Regions from separate parts of the Candidatus Sarcina troglodytae genome, predicted to be linked through region 2. Evidence: a T-box and tRNA genes for the amino acid it is inferred to sense, from the RefSeq annotation. Region 2 holds a T-box; the other holds one or more tRNA genes.

Region 1 (15,569 bases), 870 kb from region 2:
GTTATATATCATGTTGAAAATAGATTATTAACAAGATACACTGGAGATTATGAAAACTTCATGAGAATTTATGAGGCTAATAAAAGACAGTTAGAGGCAGCTTATGAAAGGCAACAACAAGAAATTGCAAAACTTGAAGATTTTGTTGCAAGAAATAAAGCTAGAGTTGCTACAACAGGGATGGCAAGATCAAGACAAAAAAAATTAGATAAAATGGAAAGAATAGAACTTGCTGCAGAAAAACCAAAACCAGAGTTTAATTTTAAACAAGGAAGAACTTCAGGTAAGCTTATATTTGAAACTAGAGATTTAGTTATAGGATATGATGAACCTTTAAGTAAACCGCTAAATTTACTTATGGAAAGAGGTCAAAAAATAGCCTTGGTTGGAGCAAATGGGCTTGGAAAATCAACTCTTTTAAAGAGCTTGTTAGGGATAATAAAGCCATTAAGTGGAGAAGTTGAAACAGGAGAGTATCAACAATTGGGATACTTTGAACAAGAGATAAAAGAAGCAAATTATAATAGTGTTATAAATGAGATTTGGGAAGAATTCCCTGGATACACTCAATATGAAGTAAGAAGTGCTTTAGCTAAATGTGGTTTAACAAATAAACACATAGAAAGTACAGTTTGCGTATTAAGTGGTGGGGAGCAAGCTAAGGTTAGATTATGTAAACTTATAAACAAAGAAACAAATATACTAATCCTAGACGAGCCTACAAACCATTTGGATGTTGAAGCTAAGGAAGAATTAAAGAGAGCATTAAAAGAATATAAAGGAAGTATTCTTTTAGTATGCCATGAACCAGAGTTTTATAAAGATGTAGTAACTGATATATGGAATTGTGAAAATTGGACAACGAAAATAATATAAGATTTAGTTAATTTAAATTAATAATCATATAAAAAATAAATAGCTAGATTTTGAATTATACAAATCTAGCTATTGTATTATTAAAAGTTTAGAAAAATGAAGAGATAAAATATACAGATATATATTTTATAAAGAAAAATAATATATTATTTATTACATAATTTGTTAATATTATTTCTTAAATTGGAGCTTTTTTTAAATCTTGACCATAATCTTTTTATTATATCTTTATAGTAATTTAAATCACTTTTTAAATAATCTGACGGAGCTAAAGTTTTTTGTTCACTTTCGGCTTTATCAAGTGCATTGTCAAAACAATATCCTAAAACTTCTTCACCTATTTCACTAAAAATTTCAAAGAAAATTTTTGATTCATTTTCAATATGATTTTTAATAATACAATCCATATCACCCATTTGTCTTAATGCTGTTTTTAACTCATCTGTATTATTTAATAAACTTGCAATAATATCATATGAAAATACACCATAATTAATTTTACATAATAAAGTGATACATGCGTACTGGAATGTTCGTCCATTTTTTATCATAGGAAGAACAGTTCTTTCGTCATATCCTTTATCTTTTATATCAGTTTTAACAAATTGATCATAATAATATGCTATTTTAAGAAGATCCGCTATAACACCTTCTGGTGCGTCTAATCCAAAAATGGAGTAATAGTAATCATCATTATACATTCTTTGAGAATTACTTCTTGCTGAACCTGGCATTTGTAAAATAGCTGATAAACCTAACTTTCCAACTTGCTCCAATGTAGCTGTTTGGTAAGGCTCAGTATATTGTTTGGGTGTTTTGTCGCCTTTCTTAGTAATATAGTAAACATGTTTTCTATGTAGGCGTTCTTTTAAGCGTAATTGGTCAGGCGTATTTGCTTTTAAATCAGCTTTTTTTATAGGTTTTTGAGAATTTGTTGATTCTGCAATATTATTGATAAATATATCTTTATCATTTCTTGATTTTCCTTTGGCTTTTACAACTTTACATTGTAAATAGAAATCTTTATCAATATCTAATTTCCCTATTCTGTTAGTTGTCTGTCCACCATTTATTATTGAAAAATCAAATAATTCAATTTCTATTCCATTTAATTTATAATTCTCACAGACTATTAGTATACCGTTATTTTTATACCAGAAGTTTTGTGGCTCTTTAGAGATAGTTCTTTCGATTCCTGAGTCTACGGCTTTTTGTCTAACGTAATATCTTAAATTCATACCTAATAATCCATTCCTTCTCCTATTTTGAAGTTCTTGCAAGGATTGAGCTGATATATTAACAATTATAGAATCTTCGTATTGTAAATAATTATTTTCTTTATCCAACACTAGTTTATCACGATCAACAAAAAGTTTACCGTTATTACATAATTCAATTTGAGATTCGACTTCAGTTCTGAAATTCAGTTCTAAATCGTATTTGGTAAAATATGTTTTCATATTTTTTTCAATAAATCCAGATACTTTATTACTTTGAAGTAATTTAATGGTTTCATTAATTTTATATAATTCACCAGCAATATCTTGTGCTGACAGTTCTGAATGTTCATAGTATTTGCTTTGAACTATTATTACATCATTACCTTCACTTGTAGAATCATTAAATATTGCATCAATACCACCATCATTGGGACCATCAGTTAAATATTCAAGAACTATATCTTGATCAAAAGGCATTCCTGCATCACTAAAGAAAAAATATTTTATACATAACAAAGAAAAAATATGGTAGTCTTTAAGTTCTGAAAAAGCAGGAAAATTATTTTTTAAGTTATTAATGTGAAATTTAAAATAATCTTGTTCCATTCTCATACTCCTTATTGATTAATTAAATTAATTTATTTATTGTTAATTATTATGCAAGTGTTAAAATGGTTTGTAATAAATATTTTATCTAATCTACTATTGTATTTATGTATTTAGAAAATAATATAAAAACATTAAAGAAGTTAGCTTACACATACTAACTTCTTTTTAGATTTCAATCTATCTATTATTGAACTTGTATATATTGATTAGAAACATATCCAGTTGTATTATTAAATTTAATCTTATACCATCCATTTAAAGTTTCTAAAATTTGAACAGAAGCTTTAGAAGGCAAAGAACCAATAATAGAATAGTTCGTACCAGCACCACTTCTAATGTTTAAAGATGGGTTAGCAGTAACTGTACCAACTTTATTTTGTGTACTTGCTGAGCTTGATGAAGTATCGGAACCTGTGTTTACAGAAATATATTGACTAGAAACATAACCAGTTAAGTTATTATATTTAATTTTGTACCATCCATTTAAAGTTTCTAAAATTTGAACAGAAGCTTTAGAAGGCAAAGAACCAATAATAGAATAGTTTGTACCAGCACCACTTCTAATGTTTAAAGATGAGCTAGCAGTAACTGTACCAACTTTATTTTGTGTACTTGGTGAGTTTGATGAAGCATCAGAACTTGTGTTTACAGAAACATATTGACTGGAAACATAACCAGTTAAGTTATTATATTTAATTTTGTACCATCCATTTAAAGTTTCTAAAATTTGAACAGAAGCTTTAGAAGGCAAAGAACCAATAATAGAATAGTTTGTACCAGCACCACTTCTAATGTTTAAAGATGAGCTAGCAGTAACTGTACCAATTTTATTTTGTGTAGTAGAGTTAACTACATTGTTATTAGATGTTCCTAATTTAACATTAGTTTTTAAATATTTAACTATTCCATCTGCAATACCTTTAGCAAGTTTATTTTGATAATCATCTGTTTTTAGTTTAGCTGCTTCAGATGGATTTGTTAAGAAACCTCCCTCAACTAATGAAGCTGGCATTGTTGTATTTTTTGTTACAACGTAATCAGCAGTCTTAACTCCTCTATTGTATCCACCTGTTTCAGAAACCATAGAATTTTGAATAGGAGTGGCTAAATTTTTGCTTGCAGATTTACTTGCGGTATAATAGGTTTCTATGCCATAAGCAGAAGATGATGAAAACGCATTGTTATGAATAGATATAAAAATATCTCCATTATAATCGTTTGCAAGTTCAGCTCTTTGCATTAGAGTTAAGAAAATATCAGAGGTTCTACTCATTTCTACTTCAATTCCTTGATTTTCAAGTAAATTTTGAACTTTCTTTGCAATTGTTAAGTTGAGTTCATCCTCATAAATACCATTAGCAATAGCTCCAGGATCAGAACCACCATGACCTGGATCTAAAAAAACTTTATAATATGTCCTATCTAATGAAGAATCTTTTGAAGCTCTATAGGACGAGATTAAGTCTAAATCGTTAGTAACGCTAATTTCGGCTATATAAACGGTATCACCTATTTTCTGGCTTATATAAGTTGTACCATCATTTTTAGCAGTTAATATACCATCATCGCTAATGTTTGCAATGGAATCATCTGATATATTCCAATTTGGATATTGAGAAAGGTTAAGTGTATCATTAACAGATAAAGACAAACCATTTTCTACAATTATATTTTCATTTTTGTATTCATTTAAAATATCATTAAATTCAGTCTCTAAATTTTGTCCGTAAGCTTTAAATCCAATAACCGAACTAAAAATTAAAGTATTAAATAGTAATGACATAAAAATTTTGTGGATCTTTTTTTTACACATAATTTTAAAATCCCCCTTAATATTTAACAATATAAGTAAATAATACAATAAAAATATAAAAAATACAAATAACGATAAGGATTTCACAGGGAAAATAAGTAAACAATCTGTTAAAAATAATACGAAATACAACTAAAATAAAGATACTAATATTTTGTATGAAATTAAATAAGTAGCTACAATTAAATTGTGTAGCTACTTATTGGGTAAGTTAATTTCTCTGTTTATAAATATAGAAAATCTAGATTTTTTTATCCATCCTTTATTATTCAATCCACTATTAAGACCTAATTCAACAAAATACCAAGTTTCTTTATTTATTTCGCATTCATCTAGTATTTTGACTTTAAAAGCATCTTTCAGTCTATTTACTATAAGTGAATTATTAATTGGTGCAAGATAGACATTTGTATAAGGTTGAGTTACTGCATACTCAAATTCAGAAGTTTTGTAGTATATAGATATCTCTCTTAAATTTGTATTTTGAATTTCAGATTGTTTATGGGGTGCTTTAATTTTATGTATTTGATTATTAAGTGTGAGAATATTTCTTTTATATTTCTTGATTTTTGAATCAAAATATATAAACATAAATCCAGTACTACCTAAGCAGAGTAATATTACGAATACGACTAAAAATTTCATGTTTGCTAATCCTTAAATAATTAATACTTATTAATAGTATATTTTTATTAATGTTTATAAATTACTTTAAAGTATAAAAGTTTACTATTTTTTTATTATAAAAATTAGAGGGCGGTTATAAGATTGTATACTAAAGTTAATACTAGAATTAAGAAATTCTTAGGTGATTATTTATGAAGCGAATAGAAGATTTTTGTTGTGCTATGTGTAGTGTTTCTATTTATAATATAATAATTGCATTAGGTATTATAGTTTTTGTAATTATATTGAATAAACTTTTAATATCTAAAATATATAAGATATTCACATATATTGTATCTAAAAGTAATACACATATAGATGATAGTTTAGTAAAGGCTAGTCAAAAACCATTAAAATTATTTATATTATTTTATGGAGTGTATCAAGCATTAAGAATTATAGAATTTGACAACTTAAATTTAAATATAATATCTACAAGTAGATTAATAAAGTTAGCTGGTGTTATAGCCATGTGTTATTTTTTTTACAATTTAACTTTAGAAAATTCTATTTTACATAAAAGTATACATAATAAAAATGATTCTAATGGAATAGTATTTCCTTTTGTATCTATAATAATAAGAATAGTAATAGTAATCTTTGCAGTAGTTATTATAGCAAATGAATTTGGGTTTACTGGTTTTATAACAGGTCTTGGAATAAGTGGAATAGCATTTGCATTAGCAGCTCAAGATACATTTTCTAATTTATTTGGAGGCATGGTAATAGTTTTGGATAAGCCATTTTCTATAGGGGATTGGGTTCAAACATCTGATATTGAAGGAGTTATAGAAGAAATAACATTTAGAAGTACTAAAATAAGAACATTTGCGGAGGCAATAGTTACAGTTCCTAATTCAAAATTGGCTAATAGTAATATTATAAATTGGAGTCAAAGAGATAAAAGACGTATACATTTTAAATTTACATTAGATTATAGTACATCAATAGATAAAATAAATATATGTGTACAAAGAATAGAAAAATTTTTAAGAAGTAATGATAAAATAAAAAAAGAAATGATAATAGTAAGTTTTAATGAATTGTCTAACTATGGTTTTGGGATTTTTGTATATTTTTATACTGAAATGATGGGATATGAAGAATATGAGAAATTAAAGCAAATTGTAAACATAAATATTTTGAGTATATTAAGAGAAGAAAAAGTAAAATTATTTTTTATAAATTTTAATAGATTTCAGGAAAATATATTAGGTGTTAATATGGTTGATAAGATTGAAGATATAGGAAATGTAACTGAAGAGGAAAGAGAAAAATAAAAAGTAGCAAAGCACTCTTGATAATAAATTCAAAGAGTGCTTTTACTTTATTAATAATTAATATTTGGTATTTGCCAATGTATTGGAGATTGGTTTATGGATTTTAGAAATTTATTTGTCTTAGAAAATGGTTTAGAGCCAAAAAATCCTCTATGAGCGGAAAGGGGGCTAGGATGTACTGATTTTATTATAAAATGCTTAGGATTAGTTATAAAAGATTCTTTTTTTTGTGCATTGCTTCCCCATAAAATAAAAACAATGGGTTCATTTCTATCATTAAGAGATTGTATTATTTTATCAGTAAATATTTCCCAACCAATACCTTTATGAGAATTAGGGCAATTAGCTCTTACAGTTAAAACAGTATTTAATAGTAGCACTCCTTGAGTTGCCCAATTTTCTAAGAAGCCATTATTAGGTATAAAACAACCTAAATCATTGTTAAGCTCTTTAAATATATTTTGTAATGATGGTGGTGTTTTAACTTTTGGTTTAACTGAAAAACTAAGTCCATGAGCTTGATTAGGGCCATGGTATGGATCTTGCCCTAAAATAACTACTTTAACTTGATTATAAGGTGTATAGTGTAATGCATTAAAAATATCATACATATTTGGGTATATGGTTTTAGTTTTATATTCATTTATAAGAAATTGTCTTAATTTAAGATAATAATCTTTTTTGAATTCATCCTTTAGGATATCATTCCAATCATTTTTCAATATTGAGCCCATAAGTTATCTCCTTTTTATTATGTAAATAGATATATTTATTATAATAAAATATGAGAAATATATCTATTTACATAATAAAACATTTATAAACATATCCTAGCGTATCAATAATAGAAAAAAATATATAAATAAAGGAAATGGAAGTAATATAGAAATAATTATTAAAATAAATATATTATTTTTTTGTATATATTAAATTATGTGATAAAATAAAATCCGTCGCTAAGGTAAACAGTAGCGAGAGAAAATAACTTAAAAAATAAAAAAAGTTATTGACAAAGATTAAGTAAAGTGATAAGATAAAGAAGTCGCTTGAGGGCGATAAAGAAAAAAGAAAAACAATGGTCTTTGAAAATTAAACAGATAATTTAAGTAAACCAGCAATTCTTTTATAAGTAATATGAGTAGATTAAACTCAAATAAAAACTAAGAAATTAGTATATTTTAATTTGAGAGTTTGATCCTGGCTCAGGATGAACGCTGGCGGCGTGCTTAACACATGCAAGTCGAGCGAGAAAAGTTCTTCGGAGCTTTTCTAGCGGCGGACGGGTGAGTAACACGTGGGCAACCTGCCTCATAGAGGGGAATAGCCTTCCGAAAGGAAGATTAATACCGCATAATATTGTTGAAAGGCATCTTTTAACAATCAAAGGAGCAATCCGCTATGAGATGGGCCCGCGGCGCATTAGCTAGTTGGTGAGGTAACGGCTCACCAAGGCGACGATGCGTAGCCGACCTGAGAGGGTGATCGGCCACATTGGAACTGAGACACGGTCCAGACTCCTACGGGAGGCAGCAGTGGGGAATATTGCACAATGGGGGAAACCCTGATGCAGCAACGCCGCGTGAGTGATGAAGGTCTTCGGATTGTAAAGCTCTGTCTTTAGGGACGATAATGACGGTACCTAAGGAGGAAGCCACGGCTAACTACGTGCCAGCAGCCGCGGTAATACGTAGGTGGCAAGCGTTATCCGGATTTACTGGGCGTAAAGGGAGCGTAGGCGGATATTTAAGTGGGATGTGAAATACCCGAGCTTAACTTGGGAGCTGCATTCCAAACTGGATATCTAGAGTGCAGGAGAGGAGAATGGAATTCCTAGTGTAGCGGTGAAATGCGTAGAGATTAGGAAGAACACCAGTGGCGAAGGCGATTCTCTGGACTGTAACTGACGCTGAGGCTCGAAAGCGTGGGGAGCAAACAGGATTAGATACCCTGGTAGTCCACGCCGTAAACGATGAATACTAGGTGTAGGGGCCCCAAGCCTCTGTGCCGCCGCTAACGCATTAAGTATTCCGCCTGGGGAGTACGGTCGCAAGATTAAAACTCAAAGGAATTGACGGGGACCCGCACAAGCAGCGGAGCATGTGGTTTAATTCGAAGCAACGCGAAGAACCTTACCTAGACTTGACATGTCCTGAATTACCAGTAATGTGGGAAGTTCCTTCGGGAACAGGAACACAGGTGGTGCATGGTTGTCGTCAGCTCGTGTCGTGAGATGTTGGGTTAAGTCCCGCAACGAGCGCAACCCTTATTGTTAGTTGGTACCATTAAGTTGACCACTCTAGCGAGACTGCCCGGGTTAACCGGGAGGAAGGTGGGGATGACGTCAAATCATCATGCCCCTTATGTCTAGGGCTACACACGTGCTACAATGGCAAGTACAAAGAGAAGCAATACTGTGAAGTGGAGCAAAACTCAAAAACTTGTCTCAGTTCGGATTGTAGGCTGAAACTCGCCTACATGAAGCTGGAGTTGCTAGTAATCGCGAATCAGAATGTCGCGGTGAATACGTTCCCGGGTCTTGTACACACCGCCCGTCACACCATGAGAGTTGGCAATACCCGAAGTCCGTAAGCTAACCGTAAGGAGGCAGCGGCCGAAGGTAGGGTCAGCGATTGGGGTGAAGTCGTAACAAGGTAGCCGTAGGAGAACCTGCGGCTGGATCACCTCCTTTCTAAGGAAGAACATCTTAGGAAAACTAAGATGATAATAAAGAATGCTTCTTAAATATCTGTTTAATTTTGAAAGACTAAGTTCTTTCAAAATTATGTTCTTTGAAAATTACGCATAAGTATTAATAAATAGAGTAAAGCCAATTAAATTTACTATTCTTTGTAAAATTGATTGCAACTATCTAAAAGATAGAAACAAAGGTCAAGCTACAAAGGGCGTATGGTGAATGCCTTGGCATCAGGAGCCGACGAAGGACGTGATAAGCTGCGATAAGCTTTGGGTAGACGCACATAGTCTGAGATCCAAAGATTTCCGAATGAGGAAACTCACATGGGAAACCCCATGTATCGTTAACTGAATAAATAGGTTAACGAGGGTAAACCTAGGGAACTGAAACATCTAAGTACCTAGAGGAAGAGAAAGAAAAATCGATTTTCTAAGTAGCGGCGAGCGAAAGGGAAAGAGCCCAAACCGGAAACTTGTTTCCGGGGTTGTGGATAGAACATAACGAGAAACTATAACTAATTGAAGAGATCTGGAAAGCTCTACCGTAGAAGGTAATAGTCCTGTAAGTGAAAGTTAGAGTAATCAAGTTCTAATCCAGAGTACCACGAGACACGTGAAACCTTGTGGGAAGCAGGGAGGACCACCTCCCAAGGCTAAATACTACCTGATGACCGATAGTGAAGCAGTACCGTGAGGGAAAGGTGAAAAGAACCCCGGGAGGGGAGTGAAATAGAACCTGAAACCATATGTCTACAACCGATCAAAGCACCTTATGTGTGCGATGATGTGCTTTTTGTAGAACGAGCCAACGAGTTACGATATGTAGCAAGGTTAAGTACTTAAGGTACGGAGCCGAAGGGAAACCAAGTCTTAATAGGGCAACTAGTTGCATGTCGTAGACCCGAAACCGGGTGACCTATCCATGGCCAGGTTGAAGCGAGGGTAAAACCTCGTGGAGGACCGAACCACGTTGCTGTTGAAAAAGCATGGGATGAGCTGTGGATAGCGGAGAAATTCCAATCGAACTCGGAGATAGCTGGTTCTCCTCGAAATAGCTTTAGGGCTAGCGTCGAATATGAGTAATGGAGGTAGAGCACTGAATGGGCTAGGGGGCATAGTGCTTACCGAACCTTATCAAACTCCGAATGCCATATACTATAAGTTCGGCAGTCAGACTACGAATGATAAGATCCGTGGTCAAAAGGGAAACAGCCCAGATCGTCAGCTAAGGTCCCAAAGTGTAAGTTAAGTGGAAAAGGATGTGGGATTTCTAAGACAACTAGGATGTTGGCTTAGAAGCAGCCACTCATTAAAAGAGTGCGTAATAGCTCACTAGTCGAGAGATCCTGCGCCGAAGATGTTCGGGGCTAAAACTTACCACCGAAGCTACGGGCTTGAATTTATTCAAGCGGTAGAGGAGCGTCGTAATCGGGCTGAAGTCATACCGTAAGGAGTGGTGGACTGATTACGAGTGAGAATGTTGGCATTAGTAGCGAGATGTAGGTGAGAATCCTACAGGCCGAATACCTAAGGTTTCCTCAGGAAGGCTCGTCCGCTGAGGGTTAGTCGGGACCTAAGCCGAGGCCGAAAGGCGTAGGTGATGGACAACTGGTTGATATTCCAGTACCACTACCATCGTTATTATCGATGGCGTGACGCAGGAGGATAGTGTGTGCTAGCTATTGGATGCTAGTCTAAGCATTTAGTCAGTTACAATAGGCAAATCCGTTGTAATAATGATGAGATGTTATGGGGAAGGTTCTACGGAACCGAAGTACATGATTCCACGCTGCCAAGAAAAGCGTCTAGAGAGAGAAGTAGTGCCCGTACCGCAAACCGACACAGGTAGGTGAGGAGAGAATCCTAAGGCCGGCGGAAGAATTGCAGTTAAGGAACTCGGCAAATTGATCCCGTAAGTTAGCAATAAGGGATGCCTATGAGAGTAGGCCGCAGAGAATAGGCTCAAGCAACTGTTTAGCAAAAACACAGGTCTCTGCTAAAGCGTAAGCTGATGTATAGGGGCTGACGCCTGCCCGGTGCTGGAAGGTTAAGGGGAACACTTAGCGTAAGCGAAGGTGTGAACTTAAGCCCCAGTAAACGGCGGCCGTAACTATAACGGTCCTAAGGTAGCGAAATTCCTTGTCAGGTAAGTTCTGACCCGCACGAATGGCGTAATGACTTGAGCACTGTCTCAACTGCAAATCCGGCGAAGTTGTAGTACCAGTGAAGATGCTGGTTACCCGCGATTGGACGGAAAGACCCCGTAGAGCTTTACTGTAGCTTAGCATTGAATTTCGGTATTGTCTGTACAGGATAGGTGGGAGACTGAGAGACTAGGGCGTCAGCCTTAGTGGAGTCGACGTTGGGATACCACCCTGATAGTACTGAAGTTCTAACTGGCGGCCATGAATCTGGTCACAGGACATTGTTAGGTGGGCAGTTTGACTGGGGCGGTCGCCTCCTAAAAAGTAACGGAGGCGCCCAAAGGTTCCCTCAGAACGGTCGGAAATCGTTCGAAGAGTGCAAAGGCAGAAGGGAGCCTGACTGCGACACCCACAAGTGGAGCAGGGACGAAAGTCGGGCTTAGTGATCCGGTGGTACCTCGTGGGAGGGCCATCGCTCAACGGATAAAAGCTACCTCGGGGATAACAGGCTGATCTCCCCCAAGAGTCCACATCGACGGGGAGGTTTGGCACCTCGATGTCGGCTCGTCGCATCCTGGGGCTGAAGTAGGTCCCAAGGGTTGGGCTGTTCGCCCATTAAAGCGGCACGCGAGCTGGGTTCAGAACGTCGTGAGACAGTTCGGTCCCTATCCGTCGCGGGCGTAGGAAATTTGAGAGGAGCTGTCCTTAGTACGAGAGGACCGGGATGGACTGACCTCTGGTGTACCAGTTGTTCCGCCAGGAGCACAGCTGGGTAGCTAAGTCGGGAAGGGATAAACGCTGAAAGCATCTAAGCGTGAAGCCCACCTCAAGATGAGATTTCCCATAGCATAAGCTAGTAAGACCCCTTGAAGAACACAAGGTTGATAGGTCAGAGGTGTAAGTATGGTAACATATTTAGCTGACTGATACTAATAGGTCGAGGGCTTGACCTAATTAACTTTATCTTAATACTTAGTGTAATTTTGAGAGAATATATCTTTCATATAAATAACATGATTATCTGGTGATAATGCTCTTTAAGGTAACACCCGTTTCCATTCCGAACACGAAGGTTAAGCTTTTAGAGGCTGATGGTACTGCATGGGAGACTGTGTGGGAGAGTAAGTGGTTGCCAGGTTTATATGGCTCGATAGCTCAGTCGGTAGAGCAGAGGACTGAAAATCCTCGTGTCACTGGTTCGATTCCAGTTCGAGCCACCAAAAAGCTTAGCATTAGCTAGGCTTTTTCATTTTATATAAAATAATGGTATAATTTATTTATTAAAGATATTAGTTATTTAAATTACTACTATTTCTTTGATAAAATAGATAATAGATTCATATTTAAATAAATTATAGTTAAAGATAATAAGAAAGGATGAATTTTAACATGGATAATAAGGTTTTAGCAAGAGTAGCGGGAAGAGAAATAACTTCTGAATATATATCAGAAGTTATTTCAAGATACCCAGCTCAACAACAAGCAATGATTGACAATGAACAAGGAAGAAGAAATATATTAGAACAAGCAATTGCTTTTGAATTAATGTATGAGCTAGGAAAAGAAAAAGGCATGGATACTTCAGCTGAGTATGTAGAGCAAGTTAATAAAATAGCTAAGGAATTATTAGCTCAAATTGTTATGAAGAAAACTTTAGATGAGGTTACTGTTTTAGATGAAGAAGTTTTAAAATACTATAATGAAAATCAAGAAGCTTTTAAAGAACCAGCTAATGTAACTGCAAAACATATTTTAATTGATTCAGAAGAACTTGCAAAAGAAATTAAGGAAAAAATAGCTTTAAATGAATTAACTTTTGAAGAAGCAGCTGCTAAATATTCTTCTTGTCCATCTAAAGAGCAAGGTGGAAATTTAGGATCATTTTCAAAAGGAATGATGGTACCTGAGTTTGAAGAAGTTGCATTTGTTTTACCAATCGGAGAAGTTAGTGAACCTGTTAAAACTCAATTTGGATATCATTTAATTAAAGTTGTTGATAAAAAAGAAGATTCAATAAAAGGTTTTGAAGAAGTTAAAGACGAAGCTTTAAAACAATTATTAGGTCAAAGACAAGAACAAAAGTATTTAGACTTAATAAAGGAATTAAAGAATAAATATACTGTAGAAATCTTATAATATAAAAAAAGTAAATACACAAAATTGGGATATTAATATTTAATTAATATCCCAATTTTGTGTATTTAAAGAAATAAAAAATAGATTTTATTTAGATAATATATTTAATTTATGTATATTTAAGTAAAAAATGAAAACAATATGTAGATGAGAGGGGACTAAGGAGATGAATTAATTGAAAAATTGGTTTTATATTGAAAAAAGCATTTTTTATAATTGGTTTACTATTTTAGATTTGTCAAAAAAAGAATTTGTTCAAGAGTTTGTAAATTCAAGATTAGGAATAATATGGGTAATAATAAAACAATTGGTTATGATAGCGGTGTTTTGTATTTTCTTCAGGTATGAGGAATATAACAGGAGATATACAGGTTCCTTATTTAATATGGCTTGTTTCAGCATATATTCCATGGATATTTATATCTGATGTAATAGTTTTCGGGGCTAGTTCTATAAGAAGTAAATCTTTTTTAGTAAAAAAATTAAATTCCCTGTAGAAATATTACCTAACGTGAGGGTGTTTATAAGTTTTTATACTTTTTTAATTTTGCATTGTATAACATTTATAATTTTGGGGATTAATGGAATGTTGAATATTATAAATTACTTTAAGCTCATTTACGCAATTATAATTACTATGATATTTTTGTCAGCATTACTTAGATTATTAGCAACATGGGTTGTTATGTCAATTGATATATTACACGCTATAGGAGTAATAATGCAATTTTTATTATGGACATGTCCAATTATGTGGCAAAGTGGTGAATTACCTATTGCCCAAAGTATGCCTTGGTTAAATTTAATTTTAAAAATTAATCCATTATATTACTTGCTAGAATTATTTAGAGATGCTTTTTTAGGAACCAATGTTAGTACATTAAGGTATGCTATATATTTTTGGATAATTACGTTATATTTGTTTGTTTTTCTTCTAAAGAATTTTCTAGATTTAGACCAGAGTTTGATGATGTTCTATAATCTATATGAGTAAAATTTATGTATTATGAGGTTGAAAATTAATGGAAGTTATAAATGCATTAAATATTACAAAGGAATATAAAATATATAATACAAATAAGGAAAAATTGAAGTTATTAGTAAATAAAAGATATAAAATAAAAAAATTTCATGCATTATCTAATGTTTCATTTAATATAAACAAAGGAGAAATTATTGGGATAATAGGAAAAAATGGTACTGGAAAGTCAACACTTTTAAAGATTATAAATCCTGATATTTTAATAGTAGATGAAATTTTATCAGTAGGTGACATTAAATTTCAAGTTAAATGTATGGAGAAATTTGAGAAATTTAAAAAACAAGGTAAAACTATTTTATATGTTTCTCATTCATTGGCTACGGTAAAAAAATTTTGTAATAGGGTTATATGGATAGATGAAGGTAAAGTTGTGGAAGAGGGAAATCCTGTTATGGTAGTTGAGAAGTATTTTAATATGAATTTTGGAAATAAAAATCATCTGTCATATAAAGAGTTTAGAAATGATATTATTGAAGATTTTAAAATGAATAAAATTTCAAATGAAATTGATTATTTAAAAAATTTAGAATTTAAAATTACTTATCTAGTGAAAAATAGTATATACCAAAATGTATATATGGTTATAGAAATAAGAAAAATAGAAATTAATGCTGGGAAAGAATATAGCCAATTTGTTTGTGACTTTAACAGTATTGACTCGCATAAAAATATACCATTTTCGTCAGGAAAAAATACAATATATTTCAATTTAAAGAATCTAAATTTAGTATCTGGGATTTATTATATAGATGTAGTTTTCTTGTGTAATAATGAAGAAATATATAAAAAGATAAAAGCTTATAATTTTACTATAAATGATAAATATAGGGGAGAAGGTTTTATTGTTTTAGAGCATGAATGGGAGCAATAGTTATCATTTATATTTAATAAGATAGTATATTTAAATAAAAGGGAGAAATTAAGTGAGGTTTAAACTATTAATAAAAAAGAGTATACAATTATTGAAATGTTATAAATTTAATTTTATATTAAAAAAAATAAATATATTCAAATATAAAAGAATATACAATAAATATTATGAAATGATAAATAGTATATTAAGTTATGAAAAATATCACTCTATAATTA
Region 2 (15,569 bases):
TTTAATAATAATTGGTGGAATCATATTAAGTTTGCCTATATCATCAGCTAGTGGGACAGGTACTAACATTATAGATGGTTTTTTTACATCAACTTCAGCTGTTTGTGTAACTGGGCTTATAACATTAGATACTGCTACTCACTGGAATTATTTTGGAAAAACAGTTATAATAATTTTAATACAAATAGGTGGTTTAGGATTTATGTCTTTTACTACTTTATTTGCGTTAATACTTAAAAAAAAGATAACATTAAGGGAAAGATTGGTTCTTCAAGAAGCTATGAATACCTTTGGAATACAAGGGTTAGTCAGGCTTATGAGATATATATTAATTTTTACTTTTTCTATAGAGTTTATGGGAGCTTTACTTTATGCAACTCAGTTTGTACCTCAATTTGGAGTTTTAAAGGGTATATATTATAGTATATTTGCATCTATATCAGCTTTTTGCAATGCAGGATTTGATTTGATGGGGAATTTTTCAAGTATAACAAGTTATGCGACTAATATTACCATATTATTAAATACATCAGCTCTTATAATAATAGGAGGATTAGGGTTTGCAGTTTGGTCTGAACTTTATAGTTTTAAAAATTTAAAAAAGCTATCCCTGCATACTAAGATTGTATTATTAACAACTTTCATATTGATTGTATGTGGAATGGTTTTTATATTTTTATTTGAATATAATAATGCCAAAACTATAGGTAATATGTCTATAATAGACAAATTAACCAATTCTTTTTTTGCATCAGTGACTACTAGAACAGCAGGGCTTAATTCAATACCATTAAATGATATGACTGGAGCAAGTAAATTTTTAACTATTATATTTATGTTTATAGGAGGATCACCAGGATCTACAGCAGGTGGAATAAAGACATCAACTTTAGCTATAATAGTACTTATTATTATTGCCATTATAAAGGGAAGAGAAGATACCGAAGTTTATGGAAAGAGGATATCAAAAGATACTGTACAAAAAGCAATTCTTGTATTCATGCTTGGAATTTTTATAGTTTTAGTGGTAACTTTGATTTTAACAATTACAGAGAAAGCTTCTCTTGAATCATTAATATTTGAAGCGGTATCAGCATTTGGAACAGTTGGTTTAACACTTGGAGTAACTCCACATTTAAGTATAATAGGAAAAATAGTTATAATGATAACTATGTATTTAGGAAGAGTGGGCCCTATGACAGTTGTGCTTGCTATTACAAGAAAAAAAAGGAAAAGAGATTATAGATATCCTGAAGATAAAATATTAATAGGTTAGGGGTGTATTTTTTGGCTAAAAAACAATTTGTTATAATAGGACTTGGAAGATTTGGAGCATCAATTGCAAAGACTTTATATGCTCTTGGAAATGATGTTTTGGCTATAGATAAGAAGGAAGATTTAGTTCAAGAAATTTCAGATAGTGTAACTCATGCTATACAAATGGATGCGACAGATGAAAGTGCTCTTAGGACTTTAGGAATAAGGAATTTTGAAGTCGCAGTAGTTACAATAGGGGATAATATACAATCTAGTATAATGGCGACACTTTTAGTTAAGGAACTTGGAGTTAAATATATAATTGCTAAAGGAAATAGTGATATACATGCTAAGGTTCTTTATAAAATAGGAGCTGATAGAGTAATACTTCCAGAGAAAGATATGGGTGTTAGGGTTGCACATAATTTAGTTTCGTCTAATATTTTAGATTATATAGAATTGTCTCCAGATTACAGTATAATAGAAATAGATAGTCCAAATGAATGGTGTAATAAAACTATGAAGGAGCTTAATTTAAGAAGCAAATATGGAATAAATGTTATAGCTATTAAGAGAAATCATGATGTTAATATCTCGCCATATGCAGATGATCAAATACAACAGGGAGATATTATAGTAGCTATAGGTTTATCTGAAGATTTAAATAGGTTAGAATTTAAAATATCATCAAAATAATAAAAAGTTTAAGGCTCTAAAATCATTATATTTAATGGCTTAGAGCTTTATTATTTTTGTTATTAAAAATGTGATATAATTTTTTTATATGAAGAAAAGAGGAGAAAAAGTTGATAATTATAGAAAGTAAGAGCAATTCTTTATTTAAAAATTTAAAAAAATTAAAAGATAAAAAAAAATATAGAGATGAAAAAAAACAATACATAATAGAAGGATTTAGGTTTGTAAAGGAGGCTATAAAAAGTAACACCTGTTTAGAATGTGTAATATTTACGGAAGATTTTTATAAAAAAGAAAAAGAATTTATAGATTCTTTAGAAAAGTTAAATATAAAATTAGTAATAATGACAAAAATTTTATTAGATGAAATATGTGATACTGAAAATCCACAAGGAATAATTGCTGTAGCAGAATTTAAAGATAGTGTTTTAAATTTAGGAAATATGATAATACTTATAGATAAGGTTCAAGATCCTGGAAATATGGGTACAATTATAAGGACAGCACATGCTGTTGGGGCTTCTAGCATTATAATAACTAAAGGAACAGTGGATATTTATAATGATAAAGTTTTAAGATCATCTATGGGTTCTATATTTTATATACCAATTATTGAGGATTATAATTTAGATTTAGTTAAAAAATTAAAAAATCAAGGATATAGACTTTTAGTAAGTTCACTTCAAGGAGAAAATAATTTTTTTGAAGAAGATTTAAAAGGTAAGCTTATAATAGCGGTTGGAAATGAGGGAAATGGAGTAAGTGATGAAGTTTATAATATTTCTGATGTAAAAGTTAAAATACCCATGCCTGGAAATAGCGAATCATTAAATGTAGCTATTGCAACATCTGTTATGATGTATGAAAAGTTAAGACAAGATAGTATAAAGTAGTAATATAGGTTAAAAATAATATTAAAATATGATAAATACTTGTAATATTATATATGTATTAGTATAATATTAAAATGAATAACAACTAAAATTAAAAATTAAGCGTTGATAAAGAGAGTAACTATGAAAATCTTTTTAGGGAGAGGAAACCTAGACTGGAAGTTTTCTTAAAGAAAGTTATAGTGAAGTTCACTTTGGAGCTCTAGCTGTGAAATTTAAATTTAAGGAAATTTAACAAAAGTAGTAGCTAGCGGATTAAGCCGTTATTTAAATTAAGAGAACAAAAGATATATAAACTTAAAATAAATGTTTTTTGTTAATTAGGGTGGTAACACGGAAAAAACCCCGTCCCTTTTGAGGATGGGGTTTTTTATGTGCTTTTTTTAAATCTACTAATTTTTAAAAGGTTGTTGATTCTAACAAAAAATGTGTATGGTGACCTTTTAAAAAGATTTTTTAAAAATCTACAATAGATAAAGGTGGGTGAGACACACATGACAGAGATTTATGAAAATATAGTAGTTGCTGTATTTGTTGGTGGACTTGTTGCAGCATATATAGCTAATACTATAAGACTTCGTAAAATGGGAGAATAAATAAAAAATATAATAATTTTTATATAAAATATGAAAGGAGCTTAATTTATGCAAGAGCAATTAAAAAATATAGAAAATATTGCATTAGAAGAGTTAAAATTAGCTAAAGATAGTACAACTGTAGAAAATATAAGAGTTAAGTACTTAGGGAAAAAAGGTGAATTAACAACTATTTTAAGAAGTATGGGAGGACTTTCAAAAGAAGAAAGACCTATCATGGGTAAACTTGTTAATGAAGTTAAGGCAACTTTAGAGGCTAAACTTGAAGAAGTGTTAACTCAAATTAAAATCAAAGAAAAAAATGAAAAATTAGCACATGAAGTAATTGATATTTCAATTCCAGGAACTAAAAATCTTGTAGGTAAAAGACACCCATTAGAATTAACATTAGATAGTATGAAAGAAATATTTGTGTCTATGGGCTTTACAATAGAGGAAGGACCAGAAGTTGAAAAAGATTATTATAATTTTGAAGCTTTAAATATTCCTAAAAATCACCCAGCTAGAAGTGAACAAGATACATTCTATATAAATGATAATATAGTTTTAAGAACTCAAACATCTCCAGTTCAAGCTAGAGTTATGGAAAAGCAAGAGCCTCCAATAAAGATGATATCTCCAGGTAAGGTATTTAGATCAGATGCAGTTGATGCAACTCATTCACCAATATTCTATCAAATGGAAGGATTAGTTATAGATAAAGGAATAACTTTTGCAGATCTTAAAGGAACACTAGAATTGTTTGCTAAGAAGATGTTTGGAGACAAGGTTAAAACTAAGTTTAGACCGCATCATTTCCCTTTTACAGAGCCATCTGCTGAAATGGATGCAACTTGCTTTGTATGTAATGGAAAAGGCTGTAGAGTTTGTAAGGGAGAAGGGTGGATTGAAATATTAGGTTGTGGAATGGTTCATCCTGATGTTTTAAGAAATTGTGGAATTGACCCAGAGGTTTATAGTGGATTTGCCTTTGGATTTGGTGTTGATAGAATGGTTATGCTTAAATATGGCATAGATGATATTAGATTATTATATGAAAGTGATATGAGATTTTTAAATCAATTTTAAAATATAGGAGGATAGTTTATGAAAGTACCATTTAATTGGCTTAAGGATTATGTTGATATAGATATAGATGCAAAAGGTTTAGGGGATAGATTAACCCTTTCAGGTTCAAAGGTTGAGGGAGTTGAAATTGCAGGTGATACAATACAAAACGTTGTAACTTGTAAATTCGTTGAAATAGAAAAGCATCCAGATGCTGAAAGATTAAGTGTTTGTCAAGTTGATATAGGTAAGGAAGAATTATTACAAATTGTAACAGCTGCAACTAATATGAAAGTTGGAGATATAGTTCCTGTTGCACTTCATAAATCAACTTTAGCAGACGGAACAGAAATTAAAAAAGGTAAGTTAAGAGGCGTAATGTCTAATGGTATGTTTTGTTCTGAAGAAGAATTGGGAATAGCAGGAGATGAACCAGTTCATGGTCTTATGATATTACCTCCTGATACTAAGGTTGGTATATGTATAAAAGAAGCTTTAGGGCTTAATAAGGCTATACTAGATTTTGAAATAACTTCAAATAGACCAGATTGCTTAAGTATAGTTGGTATGGCAAGAGAAACTGCTGCAACTTTAGGAACAAGTTATAAGATGCCAAATTTAAATTATACAGTTAAATCATCTGACAATATAAATAATATATTAAAAGTTGAAGTTAAAGATGATTTGTGTAGAAGATACATGGTAAGAGGAGTTAAAAATGTAAAAATAGCACCATCACCTAAATGGATGCAAGAAAAACTATTTGATGCTGGGGTAAGACCAATAAACAATATAGTAGATATAACAAATTACGTTATGTTAGAACTTGGTCAACCAATGCATGCTTTTGATAAAAGACAAATATCTTCAGGAAAAATAGTTGTTGAAAGAGCAAAAGATGGTGAAAAGTTTGTAACTTTAGATGAAGTTGAAAGAAATTTAAATAGTGATTTTTTATGTATTAAAGATGGAGAGAGTATAGTTGCTTTAGCAGGAATTATGGGTGGTTTAGATTCAGGCATAAAAGATGATACAACAGAGATTATATTTGAATCAGCAAATTTTGATGGAACTAATGTTAGAGTAAATTCTAAAAAATTAGGTTTAAGAACTGAAAGTTCATCAAGATTTGAAAAAGATATAGACCCAAATCTTGCAGCTCTTGCAATAGATAGAGCTTGTGCTTTAATTGAAGAGCTAGATTGTGGAGAAATAATAGATGGAACTATTGATATTTATAATAAAAGAAAGGAACAACATACACTAACTGTTGATTCTGTATGGGTAAATAAATTTTTAGGAACTAATTTATCTAAGGAAGAAATGAAAAGATGTTTAGATAGCCTAGACCTAAAGACAAACATAAATGGCGATAATCTTGTTATAGATGTTCCAACGTTTAGAATAGATATAAATATAAAAGAAGATATAGCAGAAGAAATAGTTAGAATATATGGATATAATAATGTTCCTGCTACTATAATAAAAACTGTAACGGAAAGAGAGCCTAAAAATAAAAAACAAATATTAGATGACTTAGTAGCAAATATTATGATAGCTTCAGGATTAAATCAATCTATTAGTTACTCTTTTATAAGTCCTAAAACTTTCGATAAAATAAATTTATCTAATGATAGTTATTTAAGGAATGTAGTTAAGATTAAAAATCCTTTAGGAGAAGACTATAGTGTAATGAGAACAACCACTCTTCCTTCAATGATGGAATCTTTAGCAAGAAACTATTCAAGGAATAATGACTTAGTTAGATTATTTGAGATAGGTAAAACATATATTCCAGATGAGGATGAAAATAATCTTCCAACTGAAAAAAATATTTTAACAATAGGTATTTATGGAGAAGCAGATTATTATGCATTAAAGGGAGTAGTTGAGAACTTGTTTGATGCTTTAGGAATAAAGAGTGCATCCTTTAAGAGAATGAGTGAAAATCCAAGTTACCACCCAGGAAAAACTGCTGAAATTGTTATAGGAAGAAATTCTTTAGGAATTTTAGGAGAAATACATCCAGATGTTGCTGAAAATTACGGAGTAGAGGTTGATTGTTATGTGGCAGAGCTTGATTTAGATAGAATATACGAATTTGCTAAGACAGTGAAATCATATAAACCACTTCCAAAATTCCCAGCAGTAACTAGAGATATAGCTCTTTTAGTTGATGATGTTATTTTAGTTCAAGAGATAGAAAATGTTATAAAAAAATCAGGTGGAAATTTAGTTGAATCTGTAAAATTATTTGATATCTACAAAGGAGCACAAATACCAGAAGGTAAAAAGAGCATAGCTTATGCAATTATATATAGAGATCCAAGTAAAACTTTAACAGATAAAGATGTAAATAAAGTTCATGATAAAATTTTAAAATCATTAGAGCAAAAATTAAATGCACAACTTAGATAATATTAAGAGAGGGGAAACTTTAAGTTTCCCCTTTTTTCTTGTTTAAAAGCCATAGTTCACAAAGAATTATGCCTATGGTAAAATAAAGATAGTACATTTTGATAAGAGGAGTTATTAATAATTATGGTTACAAGTGTTCATGTTACAATTAATGGTTTTGAATATAATCTAAAGGGTAAAGAGAGTGAAGAATATTTAAAGCACGTTGCAAGTTTTGTAGAGGGTAAAGTTCAAGAGATAATGTCTAAAAATAAAAGTCTTACTATGGTAGGGGCTGTAACCTTAGCGGCTGTAAACATAGCGGATGAGTCTTTTAAGGGAAATAAAGAATATAATGATATTTTAGCAGAACTTGAGGAAATAGAAAGAGAAAACAAGAAGTTAAAAGAAGAGTTAGAAGAAGTAACTGAAAAATATAATAAAACAAATAGAAATTCTCCTGAATATTTAGAGGAACAAAGAAAACATGAGCTTATGAAAAAAGAATTAGAAACTCTAAAGGAAGAATTTAATAAGGCTAGTCAGCTTATATCAGAGTATGAAGTTAAGGATAAACAAAGTGAAATAACGAGAAAAGATTTAGTAGAGCTTAAAGAGGAATATAGAAAAGCTAAAGAAGTTGTCTTAAAATGTGAAAATAAAGAAAAAGAATACATAAGAATTAAAACAGAGCTTTCTGATTTTAAAGATAAATGTGAAAAATTAAATGAAAGGGTATTAGAGTTTGAGGAAAAGGAAAAATTAAATGAAATAACTAGAAATGATTATTTGCAACTCAAAGAGAGATATGGAAAATCAAATAAAATAATACTCGATTATCAAACAAAACAGAGGGAAGCTAATAAAAAGCTTGTAGAATTAAAAGATAGATACGCAAAGGCTAATAAGCTTATGGCAGAGTATGTAACAAAAGAAAAACAGGCAGAGATAACTAAAAAAGATTTAGCTAACTTGAAGGAAGAATATAAAAAACTTAATAATCGTGTAAGCGAATATGAAATAAAGGAAAAAGAAAATGAAGCTATAAAAGGTGAACTTGAAGCTTTAAAGGAACAACAGTTAAAAAATAATAAACTTATAGCAGATTATGAAGCTAAAAGTAAAAAGAAAGATATGATGCTTGGACAATTAAATAAGCTTAAAGAGGATTTAAAAAAATCTCAAGATTCAATAAATGAGTATAAAGAAAAAGAAAAGAAAATGGACGAACTTTTGATTCAAATTGATTTGTTAAAAGAAGAAAACAAAAAATCAAATAAGATTATAGAAGAATTAAAGGAAAAAGAGTTAGAGTTTAAAGAGGTTAAGGACGATTTAGATAAAGCTCAAAAGGAATATGAAGAGATAAGTAAAAAAGTATCAGAATATCAAATTAAGGAAAAAGAACATGACGTGGTTACTAAGGAGCTTGTAGATTTAAAAGAAGAATTTAAAAAAGCTCAAAGAACTATATCAAAATATGAAAACCAAGAAAAAGAGCATGATGGATTAGAAAACGAGGTTTTAGTTTTAAGAGAAGATATTGAAAATGCTAAAATGTTAATAAAAGAATATAAACTTAAAGAAGAAAAACAAGAAAATTTAGCTTATAAGTTACAAGAATTAAAGGAAAAATATGAAGATTCTAAATATCTTATAGAAGATTTGAGAAAAAAAGAGGCTGATTTTAATTCATTAAAGTTTGAAGTAAAAGATTTAGATGTTAAATATAAGGAAGCTAATGCGATAATAGCAAGATATGAGAGTCAAGAAAAAGAAAATGAATATATAAGATTAGAAGTTTCAAAATTAAGAGAAGATTATAATAGAGCCAAAAATGAAATAATAGCATATAAAAATGAAGAGGAACAAAGAAAAAGTATTGATAAAGAACTTAAGCTTTTAAAAGAAGAAAAAGAGAAATATGATGAATTAGAGAGAAAATCAAAAAATCTTACAAATGAATTGCAAAGATTAAATGAAAGATATAATATAGCTAATAAAATGGTTGAGGAGTATAGGATAAAAGAAAAACAAGAAGAGAGAAACAACAAAGTTTTAGATGAAACTAGAAACAATTATGAAAAAAAGAAAAAAGAAAATAATAAATTAAGACAAGAATTACAGGAAACAACAAATAGGTATAAAAATATTTCTAAAGAATTACAAAGACTAAAGGATAAGAATAAACGTGTAGTTAAAGATAATAACAACTTCAAAGTGTCTAATATAGATAAAAAGCAATTTGAAGATAAGGTTGATACTTTAGAAAAAGAGCTTTTGAGACAAAAAGAAATAAATAAAGGGTTGAAGTTTGACCTTCAAAGTAAAAGATATAGGGTATTAGACTTAGAAAGAAAAATTTTAAATTCTAAAGTAGAGATTATTAAAGATGCAAGATATGAAAATGCTCTTCTTTCAGAAAAAAAGATAATTGAAGAATTGAATAAAAATAAGGATGCTTTAAAATAAAAAAAGTAATTAAATGATTAAAAAATTACTTAAGGGATAGTTCATTATCCTTAAGTAATTTTTTTTTAAAAGGTACTTTTATGGAATAATTTTAGATATGAGGTGAAGGTATGAAAAAGCTTTATTATGAAAATCCATATATTAATGAATATAAAACTGAGATAATAGATATTAAGGAAAAAAATGAAAAATATCATGTGATTTTAGAGGAAACTATATTTTTCCCAGGAGGGGGAGGACAATTAAAAGATATTGGTTTTATAGAAAACCAGCAAGTTATTGATGTCTATGAAGAAAATGGTGTAGTTTATCACGTTGTTGATAAGAAGCCTGCAAAAATACATAAGGTTTCCTGTAAGATAGATTGGGAGCATAGATTTTGTGGAATGCAGCAACATTTAGCGCAACATGTTTTATCTGGATGTTTTTTTACCTTATTTAATAAAAATACATTTGGATTCCACTTAGGAAAGAGTGTATCTACTGTGGATATAGAAGGTCCTTTAACTCAGGAGGATATAAGAAAAGCTGAAAAGTTAGCTAATGATATTATATTTAAGAATTTAAAAGTTAACTGTTTTTTTCCAAGCAAGCAGGAACTTAAGAAATTAAAGCTAAGGAGAGCTCTTCCAAAAACTAATGAGAAAATAAGAGTGGTTGAAATAGATGATTTGGATATAAATGCTTGTTGTGGTGTTCATCCTTTACAAACTATAGAACTTCAAATGATAAAAATTAAGGGATTTGAAAAACATAAGCAAGGTTATAGAATAGAATTTTTAGCAGGAAAAAGGGCTATAGATGATTCTTTTAAAAATGATGATTTTATAAAAGATGTATGCTCTTATTTAAAAAGTGGAGAGCAAGATGTTATAAATAGCATAAAAAAATTATCTCAAAATTTCAAGGAGTTGACTAATGAAAACAAAAGATTAGTTGATGAAATAGGAGAATTTAAAGTGCGTGAAATGTTAGATAATTCCTATAAAATAGATGGTGTAACTATTGTGAAAAATATAGAATCTGATATAGAGGTTAAAAAGGCAAGTGCAATAGTTAAAAAACTTGTGGCAAATGAAAAAGTAATAGTTTTGTATGCGGTTAAAACAGATGAAAGAGTAAATATGATTTTTGCTTCATCTAAAGATATAAAAAATATAAATATGGGAGAAGTATTAAAAGATTCTATAAGTTTAGTAGACGGAAAAGGTGGAGGAAGCAAAATATTAGCACAAGGTGCAGGAAAAAATAATGGAAATTTAGAAGCTACATTAGATTATGCCGTAAGAAAGATAGAGAATTTTATATAGGGTAAAATAGCCATAGTGTATATTATGGCTATTTATATTTTATTTGTGTATAATATTTATTAGTTTATAAAAAATATACAATCTAAAATTGCATTTTAGGGGAGATAAATAAATGGAAAAAATAGAATTACTAGCTCCAGCAGGTAGTATGGATAGTTTAATTGCTGCTGTTGCAAAGGGAGCAGATGCTATATATTTAGGAGGAAGCAAGTTTTCAGCAAGAGCTTATGCTTCTAACTTTGATAATGAAGAAATGGAAAAGGCAGTAGATTATTGTCACGAATATGGCATAACTGTTTATGTAACAGTTAATACACTTTTAAAAGAAAATGAATTGCAAGAAGCAATAGATTATGTAGGATTTTTATATAAAATAGGTGTGGATGCTTTAATAATTCAAGATACAGGTCTTGTAAATAAAATAAGAGAAGAATATCCAGATTTTGAGATTCATGCATCAACTCAGCTTAGTATACATAATGGAGAGGGAGCATTATTTTTTAGGGATAATGGTTTTTTAAGAATAGTTTTATCTAGAGAACTTACTTTAGAGGAAATAAGACATATATCAAAAGATCTTAACATAGAAACTGAGATATTTGTTCATGGTGCTCTTTGTGTTAGCTATTCAGGACAATGTTTAATGAGTAGTTTAATAGGGGGAAGAAGCGGAAATAGAGGTAGATGTGCCCAAAGTTGCAGACTTCCATATACTCTAATTAGGGAATCTGATGGTAAAGAGATTAAAGGATATTTATTAAGTCCTAAGGATACTTGTATGATAGAAAATGTGGAGGATTTAATAAAGGCAGGAACAAGTTCTTTAAAAGTTGAAGGAAGAATGAAAAGACCTGAATATGTTGCTGGAGTAACTGAAAGTTATAGAGAAGCTATTGATAATGTATATAATAAAATAGATAAATCTCAGGAAAATAACAAGAAAAAACTTCTTAGACTTTTTAACAGAGAGGGTTTTGCAACTGCATATCTTTATAAAAATACAGGGCATGATATGATGGCTTATAAAAATCCTAAAAATACCGGTGTGTTCTTAGGAGAAGTGTTAAAGTCAGGAGAAATACTTTTAAGTGAAGATATAGCTCTTCAAGATGGTGTGACAAATGGTAATGATGGATTTACTGTAAATAAAATATTCTTAAATGGAAATGAAGTGAAAAAGGCTAAAAAGGGAAGTAAAGTTAAAGTTCTTCCAAGAAAATATAAGGCAAGTGATAAGTTATTTAAGACATTAGATAGTGAACTTTTAAATCAACTTAAAGGAGCTTATGAAAATAAATTTGAGAGAAAGATATTATTAGATGGAAAATGTACTTTTAAAGTTGGTTATCCTATCAAGCTTAGTGTTTCATATAATGGAAAAGTTTATGAAAAACAGGGTGATATAGTAGAGTCTGCTGTAAATAAACCTATTCTTAAGGAAAAGGTAGAAGATAATTTAAAAAAATCTGGAGATATAGCTTATAAGATAAATAATATTACCTTTTTAGAGTTTGAAGATGGATTTATAAGGGTATCAGCAATAAATAATTTAAGAAGAGAATTATTAGAAGAAATAAGATCATTTGAAGTTTTAAAGTTTAAGAGAAATGAGAGAAGAAAAGAATTTAGTTGTATAAAAGATATGGACAGAGATATTCCAGGGCTTTTAATAAACATAAATACGTATGAACAATTAAGGGCAGTTAAAGAAAAAAAAGTCGAGGCTGTATCTTTAGATATATTTGGAAAAAACAAAGGTGCTTTGAATAAAGAATCTTTGAAAGAATTACAAGATTTTAATGGAAGAGTATATTTAAAAATACCAACTATAATTAAAGAGGAATTTGAAATTATATGTAATTTAATAAATGAGAATTTAGAAAATGTAGAAGGTATAATTACAGCTAATGCAGGAATAATAAATAGATTTAAAGATAAAACAAAAATAGTTGGGGATTATAAACTTAATATATTTAATTCAAATTCTTTAAAATTTTATAATAAGCATATAGCAGCTTCATGTGTAAGTGTAGAATTGAACAGAAAAGAGATAAATTCTATGGTTAAAAAATACAATGAAGGAACGCAATTTTTAATTTATGGTAAAATAGAAGCGATGGTAAGCGAATATTGTCCAATAGGAAGTACTTTTGGAGGGAAAAATACTTTAAATGCATGTAGCAATGAATGTACAAGGAGTACCTTTATATTAAAAGATAGAGTAGGGCAAAATAATACTATAAAAACAGATATATTTTGTAGATCTCATATATTTAATACTGTTGCGATTAATTTAATTTCAGAAATAGAAGATATTAAGAGTATGGGAATAGAAAATTTTAGAATAGATTTAATTGATGAAAGTTATGAAGAGTCATTAAATGTTATAGACGCTGTAAAAAATAAAAAAAGATTAGTAGGAAATTATACTAAAGGTCATTATAGAAGAGGCGTTGAGTAAGAGAAAAGGGGAATAAAAAAGTTTTATGAATGATAAAGTTTTAAGAGTTTTAGAATTTACAAAGATAAAAAATGAATTAAAACAATATGCAATAACAAAATCAGCAAAAGATATGGTTTTGAATCTTAAGCCTTATGAATCTTTTTATGATGTAGTTGAGCATCTTGAAGAAACTAATGAGGCATTAGAGTTAATTACTAAAAAAGGTAATCCTCCTTTTGAAGGATTTTATGATATTAAGGATGGAATAGTTAGAGCCGAAAAGGGCGGAGTATTAAATGCTGGAACTCTTTTGAAGATAGGAAATATGCTAAGGGTTTCAAGAAGAATGTCTGAATTTTTAAATAGAAAAGAAGAAGAGGAATCTTATAAAATATTAGAAGATTTAGCGATTGGATTAGTTAGCATAAAAGGGCTTGAGAATTCAATTTCTAATGCAATAATTGGAGAAGATGAAATTTCTGATAAAGCAAGTAGTACATTATATGGTATAAGAAAAAGTTTAAAAGAAAAAAATTCATCTGTAAGAGAAAAAGTAAATGCAATAGTTAGAAGTAATTCACAATACTTACAGGATAATCTGTATACAATGAGAGGGGATAGATATGTTATCCCTGTAAAAGCAGAATACAAGTCTCAAGTGCCAGGTCTTGTTCATGACCAAAGTTCAACTGGTGCAACTCTTTTTATAGAACCTATGAGCATTGTTAATTTAAACAATGAAATAAAAGAGCTTATGTTAAAGGAAAGGGAAGAAATTAATAGAATATTAGGGGTTTTATCTAAGGCAGTTTATGAGAATATAACAGAAATAAGCAATAACTTTAACATTTTAGTTGAGTTTGATTTTATTTTTGCAAAAGCTAAATATGGAAGTTTTATAAATGGTACTATGCCAAATGTTAATGATAAAGGAATAATAGATATTATACAAGGAAGACATCCTTTAATAGATAGAGAAAAAGTAGTATCTTCTGATATATATTTAGGAAGAGATTTTACAAGTCTAATAGTTACAGGGCCAAATACAGGTGGTAAAACAGTAACTTTAAAAACTGCTGGTCTTATTGAACTTATGGGGCTTTCAGGACTTTTAATACCTGCTATGGAGAACTCAACTATAAGCTTTTTTAAGGAGATATTTGCAGATATAGGTGATGAACAAAGTATAGAACAAAGTTTATCAACATTTTCATCTCATATGAAAAATATAGTTGAAATAATGGCAGTTGCAAATGATGAAAGTTTTGTATTATTTGATGAATTAGGTGCGGGAACTGACCCAACAGAAGGTGCAGCTCTTGCTATATCAATTTTAGAAAACTTAAGAAAAAGAGGAACAAAGTTATTAGCAACAACACATTATAGTGAACTTAAAGGTTATGCATTAAAGACTACAAATGTAGAAAATGCTTCTGTTGAATTTGATGTAGAAACTTTAAGACCAACTTATAGACTTTTAATAGGAGTGCCAGGAAAATCTAATGCCTTTGAGATATCTAAGAGGCTAGGACTTCCTGACTATGTAATAAAAGATGCGAAGGAATCTATAGATAGTGAATCTATAAAATTTGAAGATTTAATACAATCACTTCAAGATAAAAGAATAAGAGCTGAAAAAGATGCAAGAGAAAATCAAATACTAAGAAGAGAAGCTAAGGCTTTAAGAGATAAGTATAAGGAAAAACTAGATAGAATAGAGGTAGTTAGAGAAAATGCTTATTCAGAGGCAAGAAGAGAGGCTAAAGAAATTCTAAGAAATGCAAAAGAAGAATCAGATGCAATTCTTAAAAATATGAGAGAGATGGAGAGATTAGGGATAACTAGTGATGCAAGAAGGAGGTTAGAAGAGGAGAGAAGTAAGCTTAGAGATAAGATAAATAATGCTGAAAGCTTTCTTCAAAAAAAAGTAAATGATAATAAAGGAGAGGCAATAGATAATATTACTCTAGGTATGGAAGCTATGCTACCTTCGTTAAATCAAAAGGTCATAATTCTCTCAAGACCAGATGCTAAAGGAATGGTTCAAGTCCAGGCTGGAATTATGAAAATAAATGTTAAAGCAGAAGAATTGAGAAAAATAAAACAAACAAAAGAAGAGAAAAAAATTAAAAAAAGAGAAGCAAAGCTTAATGTTAAAGTTGTTCCAACATCTATTGATTTAAGGGGAATGGATTCAGAGGAGGCTTGTTATGCAGCTGATAAATATTTAGATGATGCATATGTTGGAGGTCTTGGGGAGGTTACTTTAGTTCATGGTAAAGGAACGGGAGTACTTAGGAAAGCAATAAATGAAATGTTGAGAAAACATCCTCATGTAAAAAGTCATAGACTTGGAGAATATGGAGAAGGTGGAACAGGAGTTACTGTTGTTATATTAAAATAATGTGGGAAGTCAATATAAGACAGGATATATTATTATAATAAAGCTAAGTAATAT

What was found. The T-box of region 2 lies ahead of pheS (phenylalanine--tRNA ligase subunit alpha). A T-box ahead of a tRNA ligase gene usually reads a tRNA of that ligase, here a tRNA-Phe.
Region 1: it has a tRNA-Phe gene. The T-box ahead of pheS (phenylalanine--tRNA ligase subunit alpha) is inferred to sense a tRNA for this amino acid. The anticodon was not compared.

The regions. Positions count from the first base shown of each region.
Region 1 covers NZ_CP051754.1:125,199-140,767, forward strand. The annotation lists gene abc-f (ribosomal protection-like ABC-F family protein) at 1-876, shown strand, start outside; gene HH195_RS00615 (AIPR family protein) at 1,023-2,702, opposite strand; gene HH195_RS00620 (N-acetylmuramoyl-L-alanine amidase) at 2,890-4,518, opposite strand; gene HH195_RS00625 (hypothetical protein) at 4,714-5,163, opposite strand; gene HH195_RS00630 (mechanosensitive ion channel family protein) at 5,337-6,464, shown strand; gene HH195_RS00635 (uracil-DNA glycosylase) at 6,515-7,198, opposite strand; rRNA gene HH195_RS00640 (16S ribosomal RNA) at 7,644-9,153, shown strand; rRNA gene HH195_RS00645 (23S ribosomal RNA) at 9,352-12,255, shown strand; rRNA gene rrf (5S ribosomal RNA) at 12,323-12,440, shown strand; tRNA gene HH195_RS00655 (tRNA-Phe) at 12,447-12,522, shown strand; gene HH195_RS00660 (peptidylprolyl isomerase) at 12,692-13,438, shown strand; gene HH195_RS12475 (hypothetical protein) at 13,783-13,935, shown strand; gene HH195_RS12480 (ABC transporter permease) at 14,025-14,432, shown strand; gene HH195_RS00670 (ABC transporter ATP-binding protein) at 14,461-15,351, shown strand; gene HH195_RS00675 (glycosyltransferase) at 15,524-15,569, shown strand, end outside.
Region 2 covers NZ_CP051754.1:1,695,326-1,710,894, reverse strand. The annotation lists gene HH195_RS07750 (TrkH family potassium uptake protein) at 1-1,276, shown strand, start outside; gene HH195_RS07745 (potassium channel family protein) at 1,288-1,953, shown strand; gene HH195_RS07740 (TrmH family RNA methyltransferase) at 2,064-2,846, shown strand; T-box leader at 2,943-3,202, shown strand; gene pheS (phenylalanine--tRNA ligase subunit alpha) at 3,491-4,510, shown strand; gene pheT (phenylalanine--tRNA ligase subunit beta) at 4,529-6,907, shown strand; gene zapA (cell division protein ZapA) at 7,031-9,358, shown strand; gene HH195_RS07720 (alanyl-tRNA editing protein) at 9,469-10,668, shown strand; gene HH195_RS07715 (U32 family peptidase) at 10,781-13,129, shown strand; gene HH195_RS07710 (endonuclease MutS2) at 13,155-15,515, shown strand.